2 regions of the Ureibacillus thermosphaericus genome follow, and region 1 is predicted to be linked to the other one. Evidence: riboswitches for the same ligand, from Rfam matches in the RefSeq annotation. Region 1 holds a riboswitch; the other holds the start of a gene.
The links. A riboswitch is a leader RNA that binds a small molecule or an ion and turns the genes downstream of it on or off. The one in region 1 is predicted to bind FMN.
Positions count from the first base shown of each region.

Region 2: it holds a riboswitch for FMN, as region 1 does, so the genes downstream of both, ribE (riboflavin synthase) here and UtA1_RS09125 (ECF transporter S component) in region 1, are expected to answer to the same signal.

Region 1 covers NZ_AP018335.1:1,888,877-1,897,204, reverse strand. Annotated here, with positions in the region: gene UtA1_RS09135 (sodium-dependent transporter) at 1-65, opposite strand, end outside; gene UtA1_RS09130 (IS4 family transposase) at 287-1,402, opposite strand; gene UtA1_RS09125 (ECF transporter S component) at 1,686-2,267, opposite strand; FMN riboswitch at 2,496-2,630, opposite strand; gene tnpB (IS200/IS605 family element RNA-guided endonuclease TnpB) at 2,807-3,877, opposite strand; gene tnpA (IS200/IS605 family transposase) at 3,879-4,280, opposite strand; partial or broken gene UtA1_RS17160 (response regulator) at 4,413-4,683, opposite strand; gene UtA1_RS09105 (hypothetical protein) at 4,783-5,991, opposite strand; gene UtA1_RS09100 (RNA polymerase sigma factor SigX) at 5,981-6,514, opposite strand; gene UtA1_RS09095 (IS4 family transposase) at 6,677-7,801, opposite strand; gene UtA1_RS09090 (ATP-binding protein) at 8,078-8,328, opposite strand, start outside.
Region 2 covers NZ_AP018335.1:3,371,681-3,380,008, forward strand. Annotated here, with positions in the region: gene UtA1_RS16325 (YfhH family protein) at 1-139, opposite strand, end outside; gene recX (recombination regulator RecX) at 136-939, opposite strand; gene UtA1_RS16335 (polysaccharide deacetylase family protein) at 1,075-1,869, shown strand; gene UtA1_RS18100 (MbeD/MobD family mobilization/exclusion protein) at 1,976-2,113, opposite strand; gene ribH (6,7-dimethyl-8-ribityllumazine synthase) at 2,290-2,757, opposite strand; gene UtA1_RS16350 (bifunctional 3,4-dihydroxy-2-butanone-4-phosphate synthase/GTP cyclohydrolase II) at 2,802-3,989, opposite strand; gene ribE (riboflavin synthase) at 4,004-4,648, opposite strand; FMN riboswitch at 4,874-5,008, opposite strand; gene rlmD (23S rRNA (uracil(1939)-C(5))-methyltransferase RlmD) at 5,164-6,537, shown strand.

The DNA.
Region 1 (8,328 bases):
GCTGCCCCTGCCGAAGCTAATATAAATCCAATTTTACTCGTCCATTGCCCTTTATTTTGATCCATTGTAAAATTCCTTCCTTTATGACTTTAAACTAATAAACATGATGATTACATCATATCAATTTTTTAAAACAATATCATTAGCATTGCATAAATATAGTTAGAATTTTCTGTTAATTAATTTTTGTGAATTTGTGCCAAAAAGACAAAACCTAAAGAAAGGTGGCACTGCCCATTTGGTAAATATATACAGTTAAACCAGAGCGACAACGACAAAAGGGAGATTATGGACTGGCTCGCCCATCAAATTTTCGCAACCAAACATAAGCTGGTTTCCACAGAGCTCTCTTTAACCAACGAGTAATTCGAAGTAGAGATTTCTTACTTTTCATCTCCAATTGAATGAGAACATGTAAGCAATACGTGATAAGGGCTAAGAAAATTTGATTTTGAATAGCTGTTTCACTCATTCCATAAAAGTGCTTAATTTCTACGTGTTGCTTGAGCCATTTGAAAAAGAGTTCAATAGCCCAGCGAGATCGGTAAATATCACTTATCTCTTCTGGTTTTAAATCAAATCGGTTGGTGATGAAACGAAGTAAGTTCCCTTTTGTGTCCATAACTTCTAGTAGACGAAAGACATTTTCAGTACGATTTTGTGTGGTACCAATGTAGACCATTTTATCGGATAGAACGTGACAATCATCAGGAAGTGAAAATGTATAGACTTCACGAATGACTGCGTTTTTCTTCAGTCTTGAAACGAAGAAATAGCCATCATCTGTCATCCGATCAAAACGTTCATAGTCCACATAACCGCGGTCAAACACATACATGGCTTCTTTATCATCCACTAGGACTTCGAGTTGATTTCGGTCATGTTCTTTTGCTGTCGTAATCACTGCTTTTTCAGGATAGACGGTGTCTTTATCCATGAAAACGAGCCGTAAGTGTAGCTTTACACCAGCTTTTGTTTTACGAAATTTTGCCCATTTATAATTGGTCAAATTCAACGGGAGTGTACTTGAATCAATGATTTTCAGTGGCATATTCTTTCCGGTTTTATAATGGTACCGTTGAATTTTCCAAACAAGATCCAAGAACAAATTTGCAAGAATTAGTGGGTTGATCTGATTGTTTTTTCGGGATAGCTGAGAGGCACTTATCGATTCAAATCCGAGTGCTTTTTGAAGATCTTCGTCTACAAGTGCATCACTCATTTCCTCTAAGCTCTTAAATTCGAGCAGCTGGGCTACCAATAAAAGTTTAATATAGGCTTCTGTTGTCAGCTTTTTTGTGTAATAGTCCTGTTTCAATTCTTTGACTTGTTCGCTAAGTTTTTGAATATTTATGGGTGAAACCCATTTACCAAATGATGAAATTAGTGTATTCTTGTCCATAACGTTTATCCTTTACGATTGGATTTGGACAGGAACCACCTGTACTTCCATTGTAAAGGATTTTTTTGTTTCGAAATCAATAAAAAATTGAACATTCTTAGTATTTTGAATCATCAGATTTAATTAGTGCAATGCTAGTGAAACAATATAAACTTTCTATAATATTGATCGAACAGAAATATAATGTAAGTAATCATACAATTCCTTCAAAAGGGTATTCGTAATTTACTCAAAATAAAAGAGGTTTGCACAAAACAGCAAACCCCTAATAATCTATGTTCTATTATTGTTTTTGCAATAAATATTGTGCTCTTTGATTTTCAATCCAATTTCTCATCGTTCTAAATAACATCAATACTAACACCATCAACAAAATACCTTTGATAATATTAAATGGCAAAATTCCTAGAACGATAGTTTCTTTTACATCAAATGTACCCATTCCTAAGAAATATGTGTACATTGGCAGGAAAGCAACATAGTTTAATATGCTCATGCCAATTGACATCGTAAATGTTCCAGCTATCAGTCCAAAGATTAACCCTTTTACTGAATTAGTTCTTTTATATACATAGTAAACTGGCATGATAAACAAGATCCCTGTTGCAAAGTTTGCCATATGTCCCACTGGCACCCCAGTAGGAGCACCCATAAATAGCCAATTCAAGATATTTTTAATGAATTCAACTAAAATTCCTGCAACAGGTCCCATCGTAATTGCCGCAATCAATGCAGGAACATCACTAAAATCAATCTCTAAAAATACCGGAAAATACGGTAATGGAAAATTTAAAAACATTAAAATAAATGAAATACTCGATAGCATTGCGATTGTTACAAAAGAACGCAATTTCATTTTGTTCATTAGCACTCTCTCCTCTTTGCTGATTCAACTCGCAAGAAGAAAGGCACATAGTCGACTTCGTTAAAAATTAAAATCCCTTATGCCAAACTAGCATAAGGGAGAAAACGGGTACACGAAAAGTTATACATGACAAAAAGAGAATAGGAAAATAGTGCGTTGGATTAATACAAAAATTTCCAACACAATAATTGCCACGTGTCTGCGTTACATAACGAAAAACGACCGTACCTTCATCTTCTCCCATCCAGACTATACTGTCGGCTTTGGAATCTCACCAAATCCTGCTCAAAAAGAGCTCGCGGGCTTAAGAACAACCGTTCTAATACCGCCGGTCGGGAATCTCACCCTGCCCCGAAGATGAATCATTATTTTATTATTAACTTAGTAATATTATAGGAGTATTCCGAGTATTTGTAAAGGAATTAATATGAAGTAGTGAACTACCCCCCACCTATAGAGGTGGTGGCTTCGTGGTCAAGGTAACTTCTGTTACCAGATTACCCACGCTCAAAGGGCTGTTCCTTCCCCTGTTTTACCACCTACATGGCTAATTTTAGTAAGTTCTTTGATGCATTTATATCTCTATCATGGATAGTGCCACAGTTTGGGCACTTCCATTCTCTTAATGCTAAATTCTTTACTTCTACATTTTTATATCCACATTCACTACATATTTGACTTGATGCATAGTTTTGTGGTGCTATTATTATTTCTCTACCATACCAGTTAGCTTTGTATTCTAACATCTTTCTAAATTCTGACCATGAAACTTCACTTATTGCTTTTGCTAATCTGTGATTTTGTTGCATATTCTTTACCTTTAAGTCCTCCAAAACTATAACTTGGTTTTCGTTTATAATTTTAGAGGATAACTTGTGTAAAAAATCTTTCCTTTGATTTGCTATTTTCTCATGTAGTTTCGCAAGGTGTAACCTTGTTTTTTCATAATTCTTACCATGTTTTTGTTTTCTTGATAAATCCCTTTGGACTTTCTTTATTCTCTTTTCAGTTCTTCTTAACCATTTAGGATTTTCTATCTTTGTACCATCTGATAATACTAAAAAATCCTTTAATCCTAAATCTATTCCTACTTTTTTATCTGTGTTAGGTAATTTTTCTATTTCAGTTTCTACAAGTATTGAAGCATAATATTTACCTGTAGGTGTTTTTGATATTGTTACTGATTTTATTTTACCTTCAAACAATCTATGTTGTTTTATTTTTATCATAGTTTTTACTTTTGGTATTTTAAGATGACCATTTATAATTGCCACTGTACCATTTTGATTGTTTGTTGTATAAGATTGATAACCCTTCTTTTTCTTGAATTTAGGAAAGCCTACTTTTTTATCTCTGAAAAAGTTTTTATATGCTTTTTCTAAATTTATTTGTGCATTAGCAAGAGCAAGACTATCTGCTTCCTTTAGAAAAGGAAACTCTTTTTTATACTGCGCAGGTGTATTTTTTAGCATTTTTCCTGTTTGTTTATAATGCTCTATTTTGTCATAAAGCATTTTGTTATATATAAACCTTACACACCCAAATACTTTTGATAGATATTCTTCTTGTTCTTTAGTTGGATATATTCTGTATTTATATGCTCGAAGCATATTATCCTTTCTCTCCTTGACTTTCAATATATCCTTTTATTATTTCAATTGGCGCACCGCCTGTTGTTAGTAAACAATAACTTCTTGACCAAAAATATTCTTTCCACAATTGTTCTTTTATTTTAGGATATTCTTTTTTAATCAATCTTGATGAAGCACTTTTATAAGCATTTATAAATTTTGACAATTCACTATTCGGATGTGCTTTGAACAATATATGAACATGGTCTTTATCATGATTCCATTCTTGTAATGTAATATTATAATTGTCTTGTATTTTTTCAAATATCTCTTTTAGTCTGTTAGATATAATATCATCAATAACTTTTCTTCTATATTTTGTTACTAAAACAAGATGATAATACAACAAGAATACTGAATGGTTATTATTATCCAAAATCATTGATATATCACAACTCCTTCCTCTAATACTGATTAGACAGTATTAGGAAAGAATTGTCAAGCGACATTCATCACCCACTTATAGAAGTGGGCGACTTCTGTCGTTGATTAGGTTAAAACAATCATTCTTTATTATTATATAATCATCAGCTCCTAGTCCAAGCCCAAGCAAACGATCCTCATCTTCTCCTCTTGCCGTTGAAAAAATAACAGGTATATTCGAATATTGGCGAATGGTCGATAAGATAGAATCCATCGCCATCTGGCAACATCACATCTAAAATTGCTAGATCAGGCTTAATCAATTGAATCATTTGCTTTGCTTCTTCACAGTTTGTTGCTTGATAAATACGCTGAAACTGCAAAATGGGAGTTAATGATATTATTGCGACAGAGGCACTCACCCCGGCACTCCAATCAATTTTTAAATATATAAAAATATATGATCCCGGCATTTCTAATACTTCTTCTCAATCAATTTCAAAATACCCAAATGGAAAACTTTATCTATTTTCTAATACAGTATATGGCAACTCATTCGGTCCAACTGGAATTGGCAACGGTTTTGTAAAATCGAAACCTTCCCATTCTGTTTGTACAATGTTTTTAAATTGTACCGATTTATTAAATCCAGCTGCTGTTAATAACATCGCTTCAATCATTTGCATCGCTTCCACTTGATTATACTCAAATAAATCTAAGCGATTTTTAAATGTAATTATTACTACATCATGATTGACAGATACGGAATAATCAGCATTGGGTAAAATCACTGATTTGTAAATATCATTTGTACTTACCTTTAACGCTTCCATTGCTTCTTCTACTGTTGAATAAGTTTCTCTAAAATTTGGTGCTAAAAACTCCGATCCATCATTTTGCACATATTTAAAGTAACTATGTTGCTTTGATTTTTCAGTTAATAGGGTATATTCTTCCCCAATATCTTCTAAAATTACCGGTTCGCTGTTTTCATCAACAATTTCCATTTCACTGTAATCAGAGAAGGTATCTGTTAAAGTAGCATAATAAGTTGCCGCATCTTCATCATATGGATGATTATTCGGTAATTTATGAATAACCTTTCCTTCACTTTCTGTTATTTCACCCACATATGGATGATATTCATTAAACCCTAGTAACTTTTCATTTAACTGCGGAGCATATTCATTGTATAACTCCACCTGTGTTGGATTGTCTTTTCCAAAATCTTCTACAATTTTTTCATTTGGGATTAAGATTGTTACTGGAATGCTTTCTGCTTCATCGCTTGCAAGACCAATCTTGAAAAGAGTGTTTCCTTCCAATTGTTCAGGATATACAGCAGTTTTAATATCAGCGTCCGATGTTGACATAGGTGCAAAGTTTTCCTTTTCTTCCATGTCATTTGGAAGAGCAAAAGTTTCCATTTCCTGTTGATCTCCACTGGAATCATCTTGTTCACTATTTAATATTGCTTGTTCCTCCATTGAATTGTTCGTCAAAGATGGTATGAGAACAGCTGCAAATAACGCAGCACAAGCAGCAATCAACCATGGCATAATTTTCGTTTTCTTTTTAATAATTGGTGAATTTTTCGGAGGCTCTTCATCAAATACTCCATCTCTTTTTAATCGTTCAAATACTTCTTCTTTTGAACGGACATCATGAATTTTTGGAACATTTTTTAATAGCTCTTCAATTCGATCCTCATCCCAATGTTCATGATTCATTTTGACTCGCCTCCTTGTTTCGTGATAGTAATTCTCGCAATTGTTTAATTGCTCGGTGTTGTGTTGTTTTGACTTTACCTTCTGTCCAATTTAAAATTGCTGCAGTTTCAGCAATCGATAATTCCTGAAAATAGCGCATAATTATCACCATTTGTTGATCACCTGTACATTTTTCCAGCGCCTCTAGTATTTGCCTCGTCTCATCATTTAATTCTATGAAAGATTCTGGTGATTTTGTTGGTGATACTAGTTGTTCTGTTTCCCAATCAAAGGCGGTAAAAGAATGGGCTGAGCGAACTGCATTTTTTCGAAAATAATCAATTGCTACATTTTTTGCGATAGCAAAAAGCCAAGTTTTTTCAGAACTTTTCCCTTGAAAACGTTCGTATGATTTTAAAACACGAACGTATACTTCATGAGACAAATCTTCCGCAACCGATCGATCTTTTACTAAATAGATTAAAAATTGGAATACATCTTGATGATATTGATCATACAGTCGATGGAATATGGATTCTTTCAAATCCATGCCACCTCCATCCTTATTAATTTTGTCGTTTCAAATCGTAAAATGTTTCATTTTTTTCTGGACTTTAGAGAAAAAACGAAAACACCTAAGCGAGGGTAGTAAACATCCATTTTTTTACTATAATCTATGACTTGTGCAACAACGACTGGCAAACCTTTATGGGACGCCGTTTCCTTCGATTTTTCGTAACCAAATGTGAGCCGATTTCCATAAAGATGCCTTTAGATAACGACTAATTTGTAAATAACTTCGGTCACTATTTACGTTCAGCTGTGCTAATACATTTAAACAATACACAATCATCGCAACGTACACTTGGTTGTGGACGGCTTGTTCACTGTGACCAAAAAACTTTTTAATGTTCAGGTGCTGCTTCATCCATTTGAAGAACAGTTCAATCGCCCAGCGTGACTTGTAGATTTCAGCGATTTCAACTGCACTTAAATCAAAACGATTTGTCAGTAAATGAAGCTCATTTCCTTTTGTATCATGCAATTTGAGTAAGCGAAACACGTTTTCAGAACGATTTTGTGGTGTCCCAATGACAACCATTTCATCAGAGAATACGGGTGAATCTTCTGGTAACGAAAAGGATTCTAACACTCGGACAACAGCGTTTTTACGCAAACGGGTCACAAAGAAATAGCCATCTTCCGTCATTTGATCAAAGCGCCTATAATCCAAGTAACCACGATCAAACACGTACATGCATTCTTTGTCATCCACGAATACTTCTAGTTGACCACGATCATGTTCGTTGGCATTCGTGAGTACGGCTTTATCTGGATAGGAGAGTCCTTTTTCCATAAAAACAAGTCGTAAGTGAAGCTTTACTCCTGATTTTGTTTTTCGAAACTCTGCCCACTTATGATTGGTCAAATTAAGCGGTAATGTACTCGAATCAATGATTTTCAAAGGCGTTGTCACTTTTCTTCTTGTTTGGAAATTGGTTTTCCGATGAATTTGTGCCACTAAATCGAGAAAAATCGATTGAAAGAAAACCGTTGGAATGGCGTTGATTCGTCTCCCTAACTGTGAAAAACTAATCGATTCCAATCCCGTTGCTCGTTGTAATTCTTCTAAAAAGACAGCGTCACTCAACGCCCGTAAACTCTCGGTTTCATGGAGTTGGGCATACAAAAGCAGTTTCATAAATGAAGCCATATAAAGCTTCTTGGTATAGTGATTTAATTGATGTGTTTTCACTAGGTCGTCAAATAATGGACGATTAATCGGTGAAAACCATTGTTCAAATGATGTTTTTCGTGTATACTTATCCATGGTTTTATCCTTTGTATTGGATTTGGATGGTTTACTACCACCCAACCATTATAAAGGATTTTTTTGTGTTTAGATTATATTTCAGAAAATTCGGTTTATTTGAAGGTGTTAAATTATTTTAATGCGACGCTAGTGCCAACATTTATATAAAAAAAGAATTCGCTTCTACTCCAGGTAAAAGAGTACCATACTTATGCAGAATGGCAAGTCCTATCTTTCCAAATTTCTGCAACTCATTTACCTAGAATATCCACGAATTCTGATCCATAAACTATTTTAGTTTAAAGGCAAATAGAAAGTAAAAGTTGTTCCTTCTCCAACTTCACTATCAACTCGTATATTACCATTATGGGCTTCAACGATATTTTTAGCGATAGCTAGTCCTAAGCCAGTGCCAACTTTCCTCGTGCGTGTTCTCGCCTTATCCGCCTTATAAAAACGTTCAAACACAAATGGTAAATCTTCTTTCGGAATTCCTTCTCCTGTATCAGATACTTGCACTTTCAAATAAGATAATTCTTGTTCCA
Region 2 (8,328 bases), 1.5 Mb from region 1:
GAGCCATAAGCGTTTTTCTTTCGTAAACCGCAAACTCATTGACGATTCCTAATTGTTCTGCTTTTCTTGCTTTTTCCTTAAAGTTTGCTATTTCCTGTCTCAATTCTTCTGGAGTCATTTGAGCATAAGTTTTTTTCATTCCTTCTCCCTCTTTTCATCGATAAATCGATCGATTATCTCTAATGGAAATCCTTTTTGATACAGGGCTTGTTTTACTTTTAATTCAAGTTGCTTGTCTTCATATTTCCGAACATATTTATTCCAAATTTTCTCACCTTGTATGGTAATTAATTCGTACCATTCATCATCTTCTCGCTCTAATTGAATTTGGTCAAGTATTTCATTCACAATTTCAAAAGAATATCCTTTTCGAATTAATACGTCCTGTATTTTTTGCTTTATTTGGGTAGGTGTTTTATTGCTATTCATCTTCACTGTTTTTTCAGCTAACTGCATCGCTAATTGCATTTGTTCTTCATATGTAAATGATTTTAATGTTTTTTCGAGCGTTTTTTTATCAATTCCTTTTTTTATTAAGTCTTGCTTTATAGCCATTGGACCTTTTTTTGCAGTTTTTTTCCTTGTTTCAAGCAATGCTTTTGAATACGTTTCATCATTGAGGAAACCTAATTTTTCAAGTTTCCGAATTGCTTCGAGTACAACTGATTCGCCAAAGCCCGCATTAAGCAACTTTTTTTTCACCTCATATTCACTTCGCATTTGATAGCTTAAATATGATACTGCTCGATTAAAGGCTTTCGCAATTTCATCCTCATATGCAATTTCATCAATTTCAAATGAATCGAGTAATTTCCCTTTTGTTAAGCCAAACTTAATTAAAGTGGATTCATCTACTGAAAAGGCAAATTCTTCATTTAAATATATATTGTATCGCTCTTTATTATTTTTTTGACGGGTGATTTTTGTAATTACTTGCATTGAAACACTCCTCGTTTTTAGTATACACAAAATCCCGAAACGTTCATATGATTTGGGATATTTGCCATTCGATATAAGTCGCATAAACACTTTCTTTTTGCACAATCTAAGGCAAAAAGGAGATGAGGTAGCAAGTTGAAATGGATCAATATTGCCCTGGCCATTGTTTTGTTATTTAGTATCCCAGCACCTCAAGCATTCGCAAAAGAATACCATTGGGGTTTTACAAAATCGAAAAATGGAAATCCCCCAGATGTTGGTGCAGAGTTTGAAGGTTTATTAAAAAACTACGGTGCGTTATATAGAGGAAATCCAGAGAAAAAAGTAATTTATTTAACTTTCGATAACGGATTTGAAGCAGGTTATACGGAAAAAATACTCGATACATTAAAGAAAGAAAATGTGAAAGCAACCTTTTTCTTAACGGGACATTATTTAACAAGTGCATCGGAATTAGTGAAGAGAATGGTTAAAGATGGGCATACTATCGGGAACCATTCAGATAAGCATCCGAACATGGCTAGATTATCTCGCGAAGGAATGCTAAGAGAATGGCAAAATTTTGATAAGAAATTAAAAGAGATTACGGGTATTAATCGTACTTATTATGTTCGACCACCTGAAGGAATTTTTAGTACTGAATTGTTAGAAATAGGCAATGAAAATGGCTATACCCACATCTTTTGGTCCATTGCTTTCAGAGATTGGGATACCGATCAAAAGAAAGGTGCAGATTACGCATACAACGAGTTAATCAGTCAGCTGCATCCCGGAGCTATTATATTAATGCATACGGTTGCTGAACATAATGCTGATGCATTGCCGGATTTTATAAAAGAAGCGAAAAAACAGGGTTATACTTTTGGAACTTTGGACGATCTTGTATTTGATCATTTAGTTGATGATTATTTATGGGGGAAAGCTTCTTAATATAATTTGTGGAACCCATTTTAAAATGGGTTCCTTTTACAATGCTTGCTTGTGCAGATAATTTCTTTACTTGTGCGGATACAACTTCTGCATGAGCAGATAAACATCACACTTGTGCACTAAGCTCCCCTGTTTGTGTGGATAACTCTTCTACTTGTGCGGATAAACATAGTACTCGTGCACTTAAATTCCTTTCTTGTGAGGATACAACTCCTGCTTGTGTAAATAAACCTTGCTTGTGCAGTTACCTCCACCGCTAATGCGTATACAACCCCTTCTCTTGCAGATAACTCTTCCACTTGTGCAAATGCAACTTCTGCTCGTGCAAATACCCTCAACTTTAGCAATAAAATCCTTCAACTTATACCTATTTAAAAAAGCTGCCTAGAAAGTTTTCCTCTCCAAACAGCTTTTCATCTATTATTTAAACATCTTTTTCAAATTCGCCATTTCAATCGCAGAAACAGCTGCATCATAACCTTTATTTCCAGCTTTTGTTCCAGCGCGTTCAATCGCTTGTTCAAGATTTTCCGTTGTAACAATTCCGAAAATGACTGGCACATTTGTTTGCAGAGAAACTTGTGCAATGCCTTTTGCTGCTTCATTACATACATAATCGTAATGAGTTGTAGAACCACGAATAACCGTTCCTAAACCGATTACCGCATCATACTCGCCAGTTTCAGCCATTTGTTTTGCAATAAACGGTATTTCAAAAGCACCCGGTACCCATGCCACATCAATATTTTCTTCATCCACTCCATGGCGCTTCAATCCATCCATTGCGCTATCTAGCAATTTACTTGTAATAAATTCGTTAAATCTTCCTACTACAATGCCAATTTTCAGCCCTGTTCCAACTAAATTTGCTTCAAATATTTTTCCCATTTCCAACTACTCCCTCTTCTAAAATGTAAATACAATATCTTTGTTTAAATAAAATGATGCATTTTTTCTCTTTTTGTTTTTAAATAAAAAGCATTAGCATTATTCGGTTCGATTTTAATTGGCACACGTTCCACAACTTGGATGCCATATTTCTCGATACCTTCAATTTTTTCTGGATTGTTCGTCATTAATCGAATTTTTGTAATGCCTAAGTCTTTTAACATTTGTGCACTTAATGCATAATCTCTCAACTCTGCAGGAAACCCAAGTTTCAGATTGGCTTCAACCGTATCAAAACCTTGTTCCTGTAATGCATATGCTTTGAGCTTATTAATTAATCCGATGCCGCGTCCTTCTTGTTGCATATATAATAGAACGCCTTTTCCTTCCTTCTCTATCATCTCTAATGACTTTTCTAACTGTGGACCACAATCGCAACGTTTTGAATGAAAAACATCTCCCGTTAAACAAGCTGAATGAATTCGTACAAGCGGTGTTTCTCCTTCATGGATATCCCCTTTTACTAAAGCCACATGTTCCAATCCATCAACATCATTTTCATAACCAATCATTCGAAAATTTCCGAATGTTGTCGGCATATTTACTGATGCTGCCCGACTTACAACCACTTCATTTCGGAAACGATAACGAACTAATTCCTCAATTGAAATAATTTTTAAATCATGTACTTTTGCGAATTTCAATAAATCATCGAGGCGAGACATTTTTCCGTCATCCCCCATAATTTCGCAAATCACACCCGCAGGAAATGATCCTGCAATCCTAGCTAGATCAACTGCAGCCTCTGTATGCCCTTGTCTTTCCAATACTCCATTTTTCTTGGCGATAAGCGGAAAAACATGTCCTGGTCTGCGAAAATCTTCTTTTTTCGCATCATCATCTATCATTTTTAAAATCGTTGTTGAACGCTCATATGCACTAATGCCTGTTGTCGTGCTAATATGGTCGATACTAACGGTAAATGCTGTTTGATGATTGTCTGTATTATTTGCAACCATTGTATGTAAATCCAATTTTTTTGCCAATTCTTCTGTGATGGGCGTACAAATTAAACCTCGGCCGTATGTCGCCATAAAATTGATGGTCTCTGGTGTTGCATGCTCTGCTAAAGCCACTAAATCCCCTTCGTTTTCCCGATTTTCATCATCCACAACGATGATGGTTTTCCCCTTTTTCAAATCTTCAATTGCTTCCTCGATTGTGTTCAACATTAAAACCACCATCCTTAAAATCCATTTTGAGTTAAAAATTCTAACGTAATTTTTGATTCTTCTTTTTGATTGATTTTCTTTAAATGATGTAACACGTATTTTCCCAACATATCCGTCTCAATATTCACTTGATCGCCAATCCCTTTCATTCCTAAAATCGTTTCTGAATACGTATGAGGAATGAGAGAAATTGTGACGCTTGTATCACTAACTCCAAAAATCGTCAAACTTGTCCCGTCAATCGTAATGGATCCTTTAGGAATACATTGTTCTAACAGTTCTTTCGGCATCTCAATTTCGTAATACACTGCATTGGATACCGGCTTTTTGCTGCGAATCGTTCCTACTCCATCCACATGACCCGACACCATATGGCCACCAAAACGTCCACCAGCTGCCATTGCCCTTTCTAAATTGACATAGTCTCCTTTTTTTAACTGATGAATCGTTGTGGCTTTTACAGTTTCCGGCATGACATCTACCGTCATTTCATCTTTTGTTAAATGAGTAACTGTTAGACAAACGCCATTGACAGCAATACTGTCTCCTAAAGACGCATCTGACACAATTTTTGGAGAATGAATAACGATTTTCATACTTTTTTCGTCTTTTTGAATAGCAGTGACAATTCCTTTGTCTTCAATTAAGCCAGTAAACATGTAAATCCCCCTCATTCTTTTAATAAAAGCAAAAACCCCATTAAGCGAAAACTTAACGGGGTTGGGAGAATGATGAATTTTTAGGCATGACAAAAAAGCCTGTGTACAGGCAAATTTTTCACGTATACCTAAATAAAAACTCCCGCTTATATGCGGGAGATAGAATGTAAAAAAGGGTATACTAAACTAGCCCATTAACTAACGATTAATGGGTATTTTTTACAAACCATCCTTCTCCCATCCAGACTTTCACTGTCGGCTTTGGATTCTCACCAAATCCTGCTCCAAAAGAGCTCGCGGGCTTAGAAGCATTGCTTCATCACCGCCGATTGGGAATTTCACCCGACCCCGAAGGATATAAAAATATTTAATTATCTATAACAATAACACTTATTTCGGAGAAAATCCACATAATCAACTTGATTTATTATCTTGCACTAATCATACATATGCAATTTTACCTATCCTTATTCGATTGCTATAATATTTGAAGATTGAATAAAGGACGTGAAATGATGTCTGAAAAAGTGCAAATCGAAATCGGTCAAAAATTTCCATTAACAATTAAACGACTTGGAATCAATGGTGAAGGTGTCGGCTTTTTCAAGCGGAATGTTGTATTCGTAAAAGGAGCACTTCCTGGTGAAGTCGTCACAGCAAAAGTTTCAAAAATCCATAAAAATTTTGCGGAGGCGGAAATTGTGCGAATTAGAGAAACTTCAAAAAATCGCATAACCCCTCCATGCAAAATTTATGAGCAATGTGGGGGATGCCAATTACAACACTTATCATACGAAGGACAATTAAAAGAAAAGCGTGATATCGTTATTCAAGCTTTAGAAAAATATGTACCACAGATTGCTGAAAATGCAGAAATACGTATTACTATTGGAATGGACAATCCATGGCATTATCGAAATAAAAGCTCTTTCCAGGTACGAAAAAATGGTAGCTATGTTTCTGCCGGATTGTTCGTCGAAGGCACGAATAAACTCTTAAATATCAATGATTGCATCGTACAACATCCTATAACAACAAAAATTACTGTCGGCATTCGAAAGCTTTTACAAAAACTGAACATTCCAATCTATGATGGAAAATCAAAAGGAATTGTTCGCACCATTGTCGTTCGTACAGGTATTCAAACAGGAGAAACACAAGTATGCCTTGTTACGACGAAAAAAGAAATTCCTAAAAAAGCGGAATTAATACAAGGCATAAAAAATTTGGATTCAAGCATTGTTTCCATCACTCAAAATATCAACCCTTCAAAAACTTCCTTGATTTTTGGGGATGATACCATTGTACTTGATGGCAAAGAGACGATACACGAAAAATTAGGAGAACTTGCTTTTGATTTATCTTCCCGCGCATTTTTCCAACTCAATCCAAAACAAACTGTTGTTTTATATGATGAAATCAAAAAAGCCGCGGGGTTAACTGGCAAAGAAACAGTTGTAGATGCCTATTGTGGTGTCGGAACTATCGGTTTATGGCTTGCAAAAGATGCAAAAGAAGTACGTGGAATGGATATCGTTCCTGAGTCCATTGAAGATGCTAAAAAAAATGCACAAAACCACGGATTTACTCATGCCAAATACTATAACGGTCCAGCAGAAGAGTGGCTTAAGAAATGGGCGAAAGAAGGATTTGTACCAGACGTTGTAACGGTCGATCCACCTCGTACTGGTCTTGCACCAAATTTTATTAAAACCGTATTAAAAATTAAACCAAAACGATTCGTCTATACTTCTTGCAACCCATCCACTTTCGCAAGGGATTTAAAAGAATTATCTAGGCTATACACCGTTGAATACATCCAACCAGTTGATATGTTCCCTCAGACAGCTCGGGTTGAAATAGTATCGAAATTAACTTTAAAAAAATAAGTGCTAGAAAAAGGGAGGACGGCTGAAAAATAATTTTAAGCCACCTCCTTTTTTAACTGACGTTAACACTTTCGTTACAAATAAATTGCGACGAAGCGGCGCGTTTAATGTGACCCCCATAGAAAAAGAAATATGTAGATCATAAAAATTTTGGCTATTATTTTATTTGGATTGACTATTATCTCGGACGAGTTGGCTATTATCTCTTTTGATTTGACTATTATCCCATCTCTACTGGAGAGAATTTTTGGCTTTGGCTATTATTTTATCTAGGTTGACTATTATCTCAGGCGAATTGGCTATTATCCCTTTGAATTTGACTATTATTTCATCTCTGCTGGAGCGAATTTTTGGCTTTGGCTATTATTTTATCTAGGTTGACTATTATCTCGGACGAGTTGGCTATTATCTCTTTGGATTTGACTATTATCCCATCTCTGATGATGCGAATTTTTGGCTTTGGCTATTATTTTATCTGGATTGACTATTATCTCTGGCGAATTGGCTATTATCTCACTGCTTTTGACTATTATCCCATCTCTGCTGATGCGAATTTTTGGCTTTGGCTATTATTTTATCTAGGTTGACTATTATCTCGGACGAGTTGGCTATTATCGCTTGGGTTTTGACTATTATCTTTTATTTGCTGGAGCGAATTTTCGGCTTTGGCTATTATTTTACCTAGATTGACTATTATCTCGGCCGAGTTGGCTATTATCCCTTTGAATTTGACTATTATTTCATCTCTGCTGGAGCGAATTTTTGGCTTTGGCTATTATTTTATCTAGGTTGACTATTATCTCGGACGAGTTGGCTATTATCCCTTTGAATTTGACTATTATCTCATCTCTGCTGATGCGAATTTTTGGCTTTGGCTATTATTTTACCTAGATTGACTATTATCTCGGCCGAGTTGGCTATTATCCCTTTGATTTTGACTATTATCCCATCTCTGCTAAAGCAAATTTTTGGCTTTGGCTATTATTTTACCTAGATTGACTATTATCTCGGCCGAGTTGGCTATTATCCCTTTGAATTTGACTATTATTTCATCTCTGCTGGAGCAAATTTTTGGCTTTGGCTATTATTTTACCTAGATTGACTATTATCTTGTCCGAGTTGGCTATTATCTTATTGGATTTGACTATTATCTCATCTCTGCTGGAGCGAATTTTTGGCTTTGGCTATTATTTTATCTAGGTTGACTATTATCTCGGACGAGTTGGCTATTATCCCTTTGAATTTGACTATTATCTCATCTCTGCTGATGCGAATTTTTGGATTTGGCTATTATTTTACCTAGATTGACTATTATCTCGGCCGAGTTGGCTATTATCCCTTTGAATTTGACTATTATTTCATCTCTGCTGGAGCAAATTTTTGGCTTTGGCTATTATTTTACCTAGATTGACTATTATCTTGTCCGAGTTGGCTATTATCTTATTGGATTTGACTATTATCTCATCTCTGCTGGAGCGAATTTTTGGCTTTGGCTATTATTTTATCTAGGTTGACTATTATCTCGGACGAGTTGGCTATTATCCCTTTGAATTTGACTATTATCTCATCTCTGCTGATGCGAATTTTTGGATTTGGCTATTATTTTACCTAGGTTGACTATTATCTCGGCCGAGTTGGCTATTATCGCTTGGGTTTTGACTATTATCTTTTATTTGCTGGAGCAAATTTTTGGCTTTGGCTATTATTTTATCTAGGTTGACTATTATCTCAGGCGAATTGGCTATTATCCCTTTGAATTTGACTATTATCTCATCTTTGCTGGAGCGAATT